DNA from 4 places in the Exiguobacterium sp. H66 genome. Region 1 is predicted to be linked to each of the others. Evidence: riboswitches for the same ligand, from Rfam matches in the RefSeq annotation. Region 1 holds a riboswitch; each other region holds the start of a gene.
The links. A riboswitch is a leader RNA that binds a small molecule or an ion and turns the genes downstream of it on or off. The one in region 1 is predicted to bind thiamine pyrophosphate.
Positions count from the first base shown of each region.

Region 1 (3,121 bases):
TCATCTTATATGACAGTTGGTGGAATCCGGCTGTCGAACAGCAAGCGGCTGACCGGGCACACCGAATGGGACAAACACAGACGGTCGAAGTCATCAAGTTAATCACGAAAGGGACGATCGAAGAAAAAATCATCGAGCTGCAGGAGCGGAAAGCGACACTCGTGACGGACATACTTGAACAACCGGCGTCACTTGCGTTATCGGTCGATGAGATGGTTCAATTGCTTGAATAAGAGGAAAGGCACCGATTTCTTTACATGATGTAAACCGTTGCTGCTCTAGGGAGAACAGGTTTCTGGCTATCGTTTTTTCGCCGGTTGATGTTTAGCTTTTAATGTTACGGGGGTATAACTATCATAGCACCGCATCAGCGAGTTGCTTTTACAACCACATGTTTCTCAATATCAGCGTAATGACCTGGGAGAGAAATGCTAACCATTCACTTCGATCTTCATTTTTATGAAATCAATTTGAAATAGCATTCGATGCACTGTCTTGATCCGGAACGATTCGTTCCACTCCTTTCTTCATTACCTTTTGAGGGCTATACCAAATTCAAGGGGGAAATGAACATGTCAGTAACATTAAAAGTAGAAGAACGCGAAGTACGCCCACGCTCACTTAGAAAGCAATTACGTCATGAAGGAAAAGCTCTTGGTGTCGTGTATGGTTACAAAGTGGAAAGTACACCGATTGCCTTTGACGAAAAAGCATTGATCAAAGTCGTTCGTGAACATGGTGAGAATGCACTTGTTGCACTTCAAATCGGTGGTAAAAAAGTCAACACACTGATCAACAAACTCGATATGGATATCTTCACACCAACAATCAAGCACGTTGAATTCATCGCTGTTAAAATGGATGAAGAAACAGAAGTCGAAACAGATATCGTCCTCGTCGGCGAAGCGGCTGGTGCAAAACTTGGTGGATATCTTTCACAAACACTCTTTAAAGTAACAGTTGCAGCTACACCAGATAAATTACCGGAACGCGTCGAAGTCGATGTGACAAATCTTAACCTCGGTGATTCTCTATCGGTTTCGGATTTACCGGAAGAAAAAGAATACCGTATCGTTACGGAAGGTGACATTCAAGTCGTTGCCGTCGTCGAATCGACACTTGAAGCGGATCTCGAAGAAGCAGATGCTGAAGAACCAGCTGAAGCGACAGAAGAAGTTTCTACTGAAGAACAAACGGAAGAAAAAGAATAATTTTTCTTACCCTCCCCTCGCGGAGGGTTTTTTTATCTGTATTGACAACTGTCAGTAGAGTCGGTACAGTAAATAGCGTACACATTATATGCACATCCACTAGGGGAGCCCATTGGCTGAGACGATTCACTTCGGACCCTTTGAACCTGATCTAGTTCATACTAGCGTAGGAAAGTGGAGCGGTAATTCGTTCAATTTTTCTGCATGTTTGCAGATTCAGCGACCGCTCTCTTTCATAGAGGGCGGTCTTTTTGTTTGTCTGGTGGTTGTGCCAAAGGGAGATAGGAACATGAACAGTTGGAAAATGAAAGAAATCATCGTCATGATGATGTTGTCGGTTGCTTGCGGGGTACTTTACTTAGGGTGGTCGACATTGTGGTTACCGATTTCCGCGATCTTCGGACCGGTCGGATCGAACTGGATGTTCGGGATTTGGGTCATCGCGAGTCCGCTTGTCGCCTACATCATTCAAAAGCCCGGGGCAGCACTGATTGCAGAAGTCGTCGCCGCGGCTGTCGAATTATTCACGGGGAGTCACTTCGGATTATCGGCCTTATTGATTGGTTTCGCTCAAGGAATCGGTGCCGAAATCGCTTTTGCCCTCTTCGGATACCGGAAGTTCAACACAATGACGTTAGTTCTATCCGGAATGTTCGCCGCAATCGGCAGTATGGTCTATAGTCTTGTCGTCAATGGTTTCGCCTACTATACGACGACGACACTTCTGTTGACGTTTTCCCTTCAACTCGTCAGCGGTGCATTACTCGGCGGATTACTTGCGAAAGTCATCGTCGATGCGCTCGTCAAGACAGGGACGTTGAACGGTTATGCGATCGGGCGTAAGCGGCGGAAGCCGGATGCGGCATGATTCATTGTAACGACTTGTCTGTCCGCTATCCGGGGCAACATGACAACGTCCTGCACCACGTGACGGTGACGCTACACGAAGGGGAAACGACGTTGCTCGTCGGACCGAGCGGCAGTGGGAAAACGACGTTTTTACATGTTCTCGCCGGTTTATTACCTGACGCGATTGAAGCCGATGTCAGCGGCCACTGCAAAACGAACGGGACGGTCGGAATCCTTTTTCAAAATCCGGACGATCAGTTCTGCATGCAGACCGTCGGAGCGGAAGTTGCCTTTAGTCTTGAAAATCGTTCAGTCGACCGCAGTCAGATGGATGATCGGATTGACGCCGCACTGGCACGTGTCGGCCTGGATGTGCCGCTGACGACACCGATTATGCAACTGTCAGGAGGGATGAAACAACGACTCGCCCTCGCCTGCGTCCTAGCGCTTGAGCCGGATATTCTATTGCTTGACGAACCGACGGCGCAACTCGATCCGGCAGGACATCGGGTTTTGATGCAGCTGATTGAGGAACTCCATCACGACCGGACGTTGACGCTCGTTCTGATTGAACATCAGCTTGACCGCTGTGTGACGTTCAGTGACCGGGTGCTCGTCTTCGATCACGGCGGAACGATTTTACGCGATGGTCCGCCGCTTGATGTCTTCGGTCAGCATCGCGATGAACTTGAACGACGCGGCATTGCGACACCGCTCCTCTACCCGTATGAACTGGAAACCGTGCCCCCCGCTTCTTCCCAGGCGGGGCGGTTACGAAAAGTGACTAACATCCGTCCTCCGGTTCGGCACGACAATACGTTCGCGCTGACGCGTACCGCGTTAGGACGCCGTAAGCAAGTGATTGTCGACGACCTGTCGCTTGCAACACACGGCGGAGAGTGGATCATGGTTGTCGGATCGAATGGTGCCGGGAAAAGCACGTTGCTCGAAACACTGGCGAAATTGATTCCGGCGCAAGGCGGTACGGTCCGCTTGTTCGAAAAAGAACTGCGGGCATGGAAAAGTCGGAGCTATTACCGACACGTCGGATTCGTCTTTCA
Region 1 is NZ_JACSMQ010000001.1:30,289-33,409, reverse strand. Features, by position in the region: gene KNP88_RS00205 (DEAD/DEAH box helicase) at 1-233, shown strand, start outside; gene KNP88_RS00200 (50S ribosomal protein L25/general stress protein Ctc) at 573-1,211, shown strand; TPP riboswitch at 1,303-1,401, shown strand; gene KNP88_RS00195 (ECF transporter S component) at 1,501-2,079, shown strand; gene KNP88_RS00190 (ABC transporter ATP-binding protein) at 2,076-3,121, shown strand, end outside.

Region 2 (3,121 bases), on a different contig from region 1:
GTTGCTACTTCTGTATCTGTTTCATCAACGTATTCCTCATCAGATATACTCTCATCTTCATTTATCATTTCGCTGCTTGCTAAAGAGGCTTCGAGTTCGTCGATTTTCTCTTTTGCAGCACTGTGTTTCGCCTCTTCTTCTTTGAGTTTACTCTCTAAAGCAGTACGTTTGTCTGCTTCTTCCTTGTAGCTTTCAACGGTTTGCAAACGTAATTCTTTTTCTCGTTCTAACTCCTCTTTCAATTTTTTCGTTTCTTGTTGCTGCTCTTTTAGTTTAAGTTGCGTGTCCTTTAAAGATGTTTCTAACTCTTTTGACTCTATTTTTATTGATTCCAACATCTTTGTTTCCTTGGTAGAAGACCCGGCTTCAATTTTTCGTGGTTCATTTATTCGGTCTACCATATAGATAGAAATTGAAAAAGCAATGAATACACCTAGCCAAACGATAAAGGTTGGGTACTTCACTGGATTTCGAAGCCTTGGTTTAAAGTAAAAGTATAGACCAATTGCTGAGATGAATAAGCCAATGAGACTCCAAAAGGTGATAGTGAAGAGTAAAAGATAGACAATAGCAATCACGACGAGCAATAATACTTTTCGGATATTCATAAGTTCAGCTCCTTTAAGAATATTTGTAGTTTTATTGTACATATTTACAAGGGAAAATAGATTAGGAATTTATAGTTCTTTTCTAAAATAAATGCTTGTAAAGCTCGAATACTAACTTGAATAAAGTATAAGCAATTACTGATCAAACATAGTTGATAGCTTTTAAGAGAATAAACTTACATCAATCTAAGTGACTTAAAAGTAATCAGAATAGGCTGTATTTCGCAGTCGATACACAAAGGACTGTCTATCAGGAAATTGTGAATGACTCGGTAGAGGAAAAAATGATTCATAACTTAGATAATGAGAAAGGCATCTAACTTATCAAAGAACTTAACTCTTACGTAATTGTGCAGAACTCCAATGCTTGTATGGGAAAGAAGATGAATCGTTGATTGAATTGGTACGTTTTTATTCAAAAAGTAGTAAAAACGTAAAATAGAGTGCGTATACTTTAAGACGAAAAAAATTAAATATAAACTGAAGAGAGAAGACGACATACTTACTACTTAATGGCCCTCATAAGATGATTACGCAAGATAAGCTTTATACATTGCAAACATAAATGATTCGGACTACTAGATCACGTAATTGATCAGAAATATCGAATCGCTCGTATATTAAGACATCATTAAAGAAAGAAAAAATGATAATTAATATTGCCTAGTATAAGATGTGACCGTAACAAAGTAATCCGAATTAGATAATAATCCTATTTTTACGCTCGATCTTTAAAGAAATACTATTAACGAATCGCTTTCATCATCATTGACAGGTGTTCACAAGACTACTAAAGTGAAGGTAACTTAAATAGAATCACTAGGGGTGTTATTAAACTGAGATGAGTAGCTACTCAAACCCTTTGAACCTGAACTAGGTCGTACTAGCGTAGGAAAGTGTAAACTCTGATGAACAAGCGGAGACGATGATGTCGCTCTTTGCTATGTGGTTATTTAGACGTGCGCAACTTTCCTTTTGGAGAGTTGCGTTTTTTGTTTACTACTTCGCTATTTAAGTTGCAAAAATGGATGAGGGAGTGGACAAGAATGAGCAGAACAGTATTAGTGACAGGAAGTAGCCGAGGACTTGGGGCGACGATTGCAAGGGTGTTAGTGAACAATGGATTTAAAGTGGTGATTAATTACTACAAAAGCAAAGAGGCGGCAGAAAAGCTTGTGAGCGAACTAGGAGCAGAGAATGCACTTGCCTTGTATGCCGATGTTACGAAGCGGGAAGATGTTGAGAGCATGATGCAATCCGCAACAGCACATTACGGTCAAATCGATGTTGTCGTCAATAATGCATTAGTAGATTTTAAATTTGATCCGGTTGCTCAAAAATCGTTCATCGATTTAGAGTGGGAAGATTATCAAAAGCAACTGGATGGAACGCTAAAAGCTGCTTTTCACACCATCCAAAGTGTCCTACCACAATTTATGGAACGAAAGAGCGGTAGTATCATCAGCATTGGAACAAACCTCTATCAAAACCCCGTCGTTCCTTATCATGAATACACAACAGCAAAAGCAGGTTTAATTGGTTTCACACGCAACCTGGCCGCAGAACTAGGTCAATACGGTATAAACGTGAATGTCGTCTCCGGTGGGTTATTGAAAGTCACAGATGCGAGTGCTGTGACATCCGCTGAAGTATTTAATCTTATTGCTCAATCGACACCATTGAAAAAAGTGACGAGCCCAGAAGAAGTGGCTCAACTGGTTGCCTTTTTGGCATCAGAAGCAGCATCTGGGATTACCGGTCAAAACGTAACAGTCGATGGTGGGTTAACGATGAATTAAAGCGAGCGTTTTAAAAAATTCTCAGCTTGTAAGAGAAGGGATTCGTGAATAGAAGATGACGAATAGAAATCAGTTAAATATCGGCGTTTTGTTATATGGTTGTGGTCATCATCAAGCCGCATGGTTAATGCCTGATTCTGCGATTAAAGAGATCGGAGAGAGCCGCTATTATCAGCGTTTGTCTCAAATAGCGGAAGCTGGATGTTTAGATGCAGTATTTTTTGCGGATAATCAATCTTTTCCGGCTAATAATGCAACTGATTTACCTGCCTTTTGGTTGGATCCTTTAATTAATCTAACGGCTATTTCTCAAGTGACGGATCATATCGGATTAGTTTCTACGGTATCGAGCACGTTCTCCAATCCGTATACAGCAGCAAGGCAACTTCTAAGCCTAGATCACGTGACGAAGGGGAGGATAGGCTGGAACTTAGTGACCTCGATGACGGATTGGGAAGCGTTAAACCACGGGATGGATGCACTTCCACCGAGGGAGGAACGGTATAACAAGGCGAACGAATTCGCAGCATTGATGGAGAAGCTATTTTTATCTTGGGATCAAGCGGCTTTTCTTGCGAATCGATCAGATAACCAATTGATTGATCCTGAACGTATACAAGTTATCGATCATTCTGAAGCCTATTTCAGCGTAAAAGGTCCTTTGTCTACGCCGCGTAGTCCCCAAGGAAAGCCAGTAGCGATGCAAGCGGGGGC
Region 2 is NZ_JACSMQ010000002.1:231,339-234,459, reverse strand. Features, by position in the region: gene KNP88_RS04545 (hypothetical protein) at 1-608, opposite strand, end outside; TPP riboswitch at 1,420-1,520, shown strand; gene KNP88_RS04540 (3-oxoacyl-ACP reductase) at 1,655-2,407, shown strand; gene KNP88_RS04535 (LLM class flavin-dependent oxidoreductase) at 2,463-3,121, shown strand, end outside.
Region 2: it holds a riboswitch for thiamine pyrophosphate, as region 1 does, so the genes downstream of both, KNP88_RS04540 (3-oxoacyl-ACP reductase) here and KNP88_RS00195 (ECF transporter S component) in region 1, are expected to answer to the same signal.

Region 3 (3,121 bases), 320 kb from region 1:
CGAAAGCAGAACAATGAGTGTGCTACGAACCGCAAATTGAAGGAGGGCATGGGATGGCAGAAAATCGTATCGAAGAAAATCGGGACGGGACGATCATTCGTCTACAAGGTGGGTTTTATGATGTCATGACGACGCAGGGCGAGGTGCGATCGCGCGCTCGGGGAAACTTCCGAAAACGTGGTATCAGTCCTGTTGTAGGAGATGAGGTCGTATTGCATATCGAAAGCGAAACTGGATACATTTTAGAAGTGAAGGAACGGCAAAATTTCCTGGTTCGTCCACCGGTCGCAAACATCGATCAAGCGTTGCTTGTCGTCTCAGCAGCAGAACCGGACTTTTCAGCCCATTTGCTCGATCGGTTTTTAGTCTTAATCGAAGCAAAAGAGATTCAACCCATTATTATCTTGACGAAGATGGATTTGTTGCAAGGAACAGCAGAAGCAGAAGTCCGGACGGCGATTGCCGGTTACCGACAAATCGGTTATCAGGTGATTGAGACGTCGAGTGAGACGCTAGAAGGGGTAGAGGAAGTCCGTCCGCTACTCAAAGAAAAAACGAGTGTGCTCGCGGGACAGTCGGGAGTCGGAAAAAGTTCATTGTTGAATGCGCTCGATGCGACGCTCGATCTCGAGACGAGTCACATCTCGAAATCGCTCGGACGCGGACGACATACGACGCGTCATGTGACGTTAATTCCGCTTGCAGAGGGCTTGATTGCTGATACGCCAGGGTTTTCGAACCTCGATTTTCCACACGAGATGGAAATCGAAGAATTACGTTGGTGTTTTCCGGAATTCGTCGCACGGCAAGATACGTGCAAATACCGTGGTTGCCTGCATTTAAACGAACCAGGATGTGCTGTCAAAAAATCAGTTGAGGCAGAAGAAATCATGTCCTCACGCTATACGAATTATGGTATGTTTGTAGAGGAAATCAAGAATCGAGCGCGGAGGTATTGAAATGATTAAAATCGCACCATCTATTTTATCAGCAGATTTCGCCAACCTAGAACGAGACGTTAAAGCTGTCGAGGCGGCAGGAGCAGATTACATCCATTTCGACGTCATGGACGGCCAGTTCGTCCCGAACATTTCATTTGGTCTACCCGTCCTCAGTAGTCTTCGTCAAAAGACGGACATGGTCCTTGACGTTCATTTAATGATCGATCGACCAGAAAACTTCGTCGAAGCGTTTGTAGCGGCAGGAGCGGATATCGTCACCTTCCATGTCGAAGCGACGAATCATGTCCATCGTGTCTTGCAACAAATTAAAGGGGCTGGAGCAAAGGCCGGCGTCGTGCTGAATCCACACACGTCACTGTCGACGATTGAACATGTCCTAGAAGAAGTCGACATGGTCTTGTTGATGACGGTCAATCCAGGATTTGGCGGACAAGCTTTCTTGCCGAGCGTCATGACGAAGCTGAAGCAATTAGCGATGATCAAAGCAGAGCGCGGTTTGACGTTCGAAATTGAAATCGATGGTGGTGTCAACGCGGAAACGGCAAAACTGTGTATCGACAATGGGGCAAACGTCCTTGTCGCAGGTTCTGCAATCTACAATGCACCAGACTATGCAGAAGCCATCACTAGTATTCGAAACGCGGCTCACGTATAATAGAGCCAAGACAATTAAATTTTGACCGCAAGGGGTGTCGCGTCAAGCGGCTGAGAGAAGTGAGTAGACTTTAACCCTTCGAACCTGTTCCGTTCAGACGGACGTAGGGATGTGGCGCACGCAGGCAGTACGGCGTCCGTCGTACTGCCTTTTTGTTGTCATCATTATTTTATTTTTAGGAGGAACACAGTATGAAACGATTACAAATGTTAATGGAGATTGCGATTTTCGCGAGTCTCGGTGTTGTATTTGATTTATTGATTCCGTTCAAAATGCCACAAGGCGGATCCATCAGCTTAGCGATGTTACCGATTTTCGTCATGGCCTTTCGTCACGGCGTCGTTGGTGGTGTCATCACGGGTGCGCTCGTCGGAACGATTCAATTGATGTTCGCTCCGCAAGTCTTGACGGTCGTCCAACCGCTGCTTGACTATACGCTTGCATATGGTGTCGTCGGTTTGAGTGGAGTGTTTGCAGGCCAAGTCAAAAAAGCAGCAACAGAAGGTCAAAAAAAGCGTCTCATGACGATTGTCTTGTTTGCGACCTTGTTAGGTGCAGGTCTACGTTACATCTGTCATGTCATCAGTGGAATCGTCTTTTTTGCAGAGTATGCCAAAGGACCTGTCGTTCCATACTCGTTCATTTATAACGCGACGTATATGGCTCCGTCGTATGTTTTATGTGGGGTCGTTGCAGGTATTTTGTTTACGACAGCACCACGTCTTTTACGTTACTCCGCTCGCGGTATTTAAAGATGAGAGTTTTAATCGTTGCGGCAGGACCGGCAGAAGACGTCCCGACGCTCGCACCATTCGTGAAAGACAAGACGATGATTATCGGTGTTGACGGCGGGATTGCGACATTAGTGGAGCAAGGACTTGATTTTGATGTGGCAATTGGTGACTTTGATTCGCTCGGATACGTTCCGGATGGTGGATTGCTTCATCCGGCAGAAAAAGATGAAACGGACTTAGAACTAGCGTTACGTTACGCTACCGAACAGGCTGCAGGTGCTGAACTACTCATCTTTGGTGCGACGGGTGGTCGGCTCGACATGACGCTACAGAACGTCTATTTGTTAAAACAATTCCCGACAGCACGACTCGTGACGAAACGTGAGGATGTCCGGTACTGGAAAACCGGTCAGTACGAACTCGCGTCTGAAGGGTATCATTACCTGTCATTCATTCCCCTTGTCCCGTCGAACTTGACGTTACGCGGCGTCAAATACCCTTTGACGGAGCATCCTGTTCCGGTCGGTGGTTCGCTAACGGTCAGCAATGAGTGGGTTGGTGTTGCGCAAGTGACGGTCGTCGAAGGGGAAGTTCTCGTCCTGCGCACGCACGAAAAATAAAAACGTGATAGACGCGACTCCATCATATCCCGCTGAAGCGATCGGGACATGCGTTCTTCAAGTACACGTCATGACGTCATGAACAAAAAGATAGGTATGGCAAACGCCGATGACTCCGTATGTGAAACGGAATCATCGGCGCTTTGATTT
Region 3 is NZ_JACSMQ010000001.1:348,023-351,143, reverse strand. Features, by position in the region: gene pknB (Stk1 family PASTA domain-containing Ser/Thr kinase) at 1-17, shown strand, start outside; gene rsgA (ribosome small subunit-dependent GTPase A) at 54-959, shown strand; gene rpe (ribulose-phosphate 3-epimerase) at 961-1,617, shown strand; TPP riboswitch at 1,638-1,744, shown strand; gene thiT (energy-coupled thiamine transporter ThiT) at 1,809-2,369, shown strand; gene KNP88_RS01810 (thiamine diphosphokinase) at 2,372-2,971, shown strand.
Region 3: it holds a riboswitch for thiamine pyrophosphate, as region 1 does, so the genes downstream of both, thiT (energy-coupled thiamine transporter ThiT) here and KNP88_RS00195 (ECF transporter S component) in region 1, are expected to answer to the same signal.

Region 4 (3,121 bases), on a different contig from region 1:
ACATCAACTGGCAATGGATGCAGCACCTGAAAATAACGGGGAGAACGGCGCCCCGCGACCAACCGAGTTGTTGTTGCACGCGGTCGCCGGGTGTACGGGGATGGACATCGTCTCAATCTTAGAAAAAATGCGCTTGCCGTTAACCTCGTTTGAGATGGACATCGAAGGCGAGCGGGCGACGGAACACCCGCGCCGCTTTACGACGATCTCGATTCATTATCGTCTCGAAGGCGACTTGCCGGACGATAAAGTCCGTCGGGCCGTCTCGTTATCAAAAGACAAATACTGTTCCGTCTCGAAATCACTGAATGCTGAAATTGAAGTCTATTATTCAATCAATGGCGTCCGAAACGAGGAACCGCTTTGAAACCGATTTACGTGCTTTTAACGGCTTGCTTTTTGACGGCATGCGCGAGTGAACCGCCCCAAACCGAGACGAAACCGGAACCGAAGACGAGTCAGCAACAGCCGGTCGCTGACGAACCGACGGCTGCCGACCAGGCGGAGCAAGACATCAAACGTCAGCTCGCCAAACTCTCGACTGCTGAAAAGGTCGATCAATTGCTGTATATCGGGATCAGCGGGACAACGTTATCGGACGCGGACCGAAGTCTGTTAAGCGATCACGCGCTGGGCGGTGTCCTGTTACTCGGAGGCAATATCACGTCAGACGCCCAGCTAAAAACCTTGACGGCAGCGATTGAGGACGCACAAGCCGCCGAACCGCTCGCGTTCCTCGGTTTCGATGAAGAAGGAGGACGGGTCAGTCGTGTCCCGGATCAAGCGTTTCATTTACCTCCGAGTTTGACGCTCGGTCAGAAAAACGATCCGGCATTGATGCAAAAGACCGGACAGGCATTTGGTGCGATGTCACGGTTTTATGGATTTAATATGGATTTTGCCCCGGTTCTTGATGTCAACAGTAATCCGGCGAACCCGATCATCGGTGACCGGGCACTCAGTGCTGAGCCGGATGACGTCGCCCGGCTCGGTGTCCCGTTAATGCAGGGAATTAAGTCGGAAGACGTCGTGCCGGTCATCAAACATTTTCCCGGACACGGGGATACGACCGTCGATTCGCATGTCGGCTTACCGACCGTGACGAAGACGAAAGCGCAACTCGAGCAACTGGAACTCGTCCCGTTCAAAGCGGCAATCGATGCCGGAGCGGAGATGGTGATGGTCGCACACATTTTATTTCCGGCGCTCGACCCAGACAATCCGTCGTCGTTATCAGAGCCGGTCATGCAACAGCTGTTGCGTGAAGAGTTGAAGTTCGATGGCGTCATCGTGACGGACGACCTCGTAATGGGCGCGATCACGAAACAATATGGTCTCGCCCAAGCTGCGCGCCTCGCCCTCGAACGTGGTGCCGACATGGCGATGTTCTCGCAAGCCGGTGCTTACACGGATGTTCATGCGGCGATCATGCAGGGAATCAAGGACAAGTCACTATCACGGGCTGACCTCGACGCGAAAGTGACACGTGTCTTACGATTAAAACAAACGTATGATTTAGCAGACACGAAGCTGATTCCAACGCGTGAACAATTGACGGAACAGGTCAAAACGGTCACGGATCGGCTGAACTGACAAGTCAGACTAGAAATCAAGCGAGCGGTCATGGTAGACTACGAATGAACCAACCAACACTAAATAGTTCTACACTAGGGGAGTCTCGCAGCAGACTGAGACGGAAATATCCGGACCCTTTGAACCTGATCTAGTTCGTACTAGCGGAGGGAAGTGGCTTCTGATTATCATCCTGTCTCGGGTCTTACCTAGACATTTTTCGGACCACTCCATCATGTTCATGGGGTGGTCCTTTTTGTGTAGCAAGGAGGAGAAGGTATGCGTCCGAAGTTACATATTGTGACGACCGGGACAAAAGAGCTGACACATCTTCTAGAAGTCTTGCCGGCTGTTGTGCCTTATGTCGACATGATTCATATCCGGGAACCGGGTTGGTCGGCGGACCGACTCGTCCAATTGATCGAGGCGCTAGTATGCGCCGGTGTTCCACGTGAAAAACTAATCGTCCATGACCGGCTCGATGTCGCCCTCGTGACGAAGGCAAGTGTCCAGTTGACATCACGCAGTATTCCCGTCGCTGTCGTGCGGCGTCAATTCAGCGAGCTACAGATCGGCCGATCAATCCACTCCTTGACGGAAGCGCTTGAGACGGGCAGCGACTTCGTCATGTATGGTCATGTCTTTGCGACGGCGTCAAAACAGGACGTCGCTCCGCGCGGACTAGCGGCACTCGCGCAAATCGTCACATTTTCAAAAGTCCCCGTCATCGCGATTGGCGGGATTCAGCCGGAGAATGTCGCGGGTGTCCTTGCGACCGGCGTTGCTAGCATCGCTGTGATGTCAGGGATTCTCGGTCAGGCAAATCCGGTCGAAGCAGTCCGGTCGTATCGCGAGGTGCTTGATCAATGAAAGCAACAGAGACGTTAATCGTCGGCGCAGGCGTAATCGGTTTGACACTCGCCTACGAATTGCTCAAACGAGGACAACCGGTACGCGTGCTTGAGCAAAATCGTTCCGGTGAAGGAGCGACGCGGGCAGCAGCCGGCATGCTTGCGACGGATCATGAACTGATTCCTGCCTTACATCAACTGGCAGCAGCGAGTCGACAGCTTTATCCCGACCTCGTCCGTGAGCTGTTTAATGAGACCGGCATTGATAGTGGCTATAAAGAAAATCCCTTTCGGTTGATTCGGGGGCACGAGGAATTTCAATTTGCATCCGTCGGTCAAATCGATCCCGTCCAGTTGACGCGTTCGCTCCGTCACGCGATTAAAGCCCGCGGAGGTGTGATTGAAGAACAGACAACGGTCACGGGACTGCTCCGGTCAGGGGCGACCGTCGTCGGCGTTGCGACGAGTAACGGTAAGCGCGAAGCCAGTAACGTCGTGGTCGCAAGCGGTCGGGGATCAGAAGCGTTACTCGCGACGAGCGGTGTCAGCATCGCGACCATCCCAGTCAAAGGAGAGTGCCTCGCCGTCCGGCTTCCGGGGCATGTCTTGACGGAGACGTTGTTTAGCGATGATGTCTATCTCGTCCCGAAGTTTGACGGACGGATCATCATCGGGGCGACGGAACGACCCAGTGACGA
Region 4 is NZ_JACSMQ010000005.1:149,989-153,109, reverse strand. Features, by position in the region: gene KNP88_RS10125 (OsmC family protein) at 1-367, shown strand, start outside; gene nagZ (beta-N-acetylhexosaminidase) at 364-1,593, shown strand; TPP riboswitch at 1,660-1,762, shown strand; gene KNP88_RS10115 (thiamine phosphate synthase) at 1,852-2,442, shown strand; gene KNP88_RS10110 (NAD(P)/FAD-dependent oxidoreductase) at 2,439-3,121, shown strand, end outside.
Region 4: it holds a riboswitch for thiamine pyrophosphate, as region 1 does, so the genes downstream of both, KNP88_RS10115 (thiamine phosphate synthase) here and KNP88_RS00195 (ECF transporter S component) in region 1, are expected to answer to the same signal.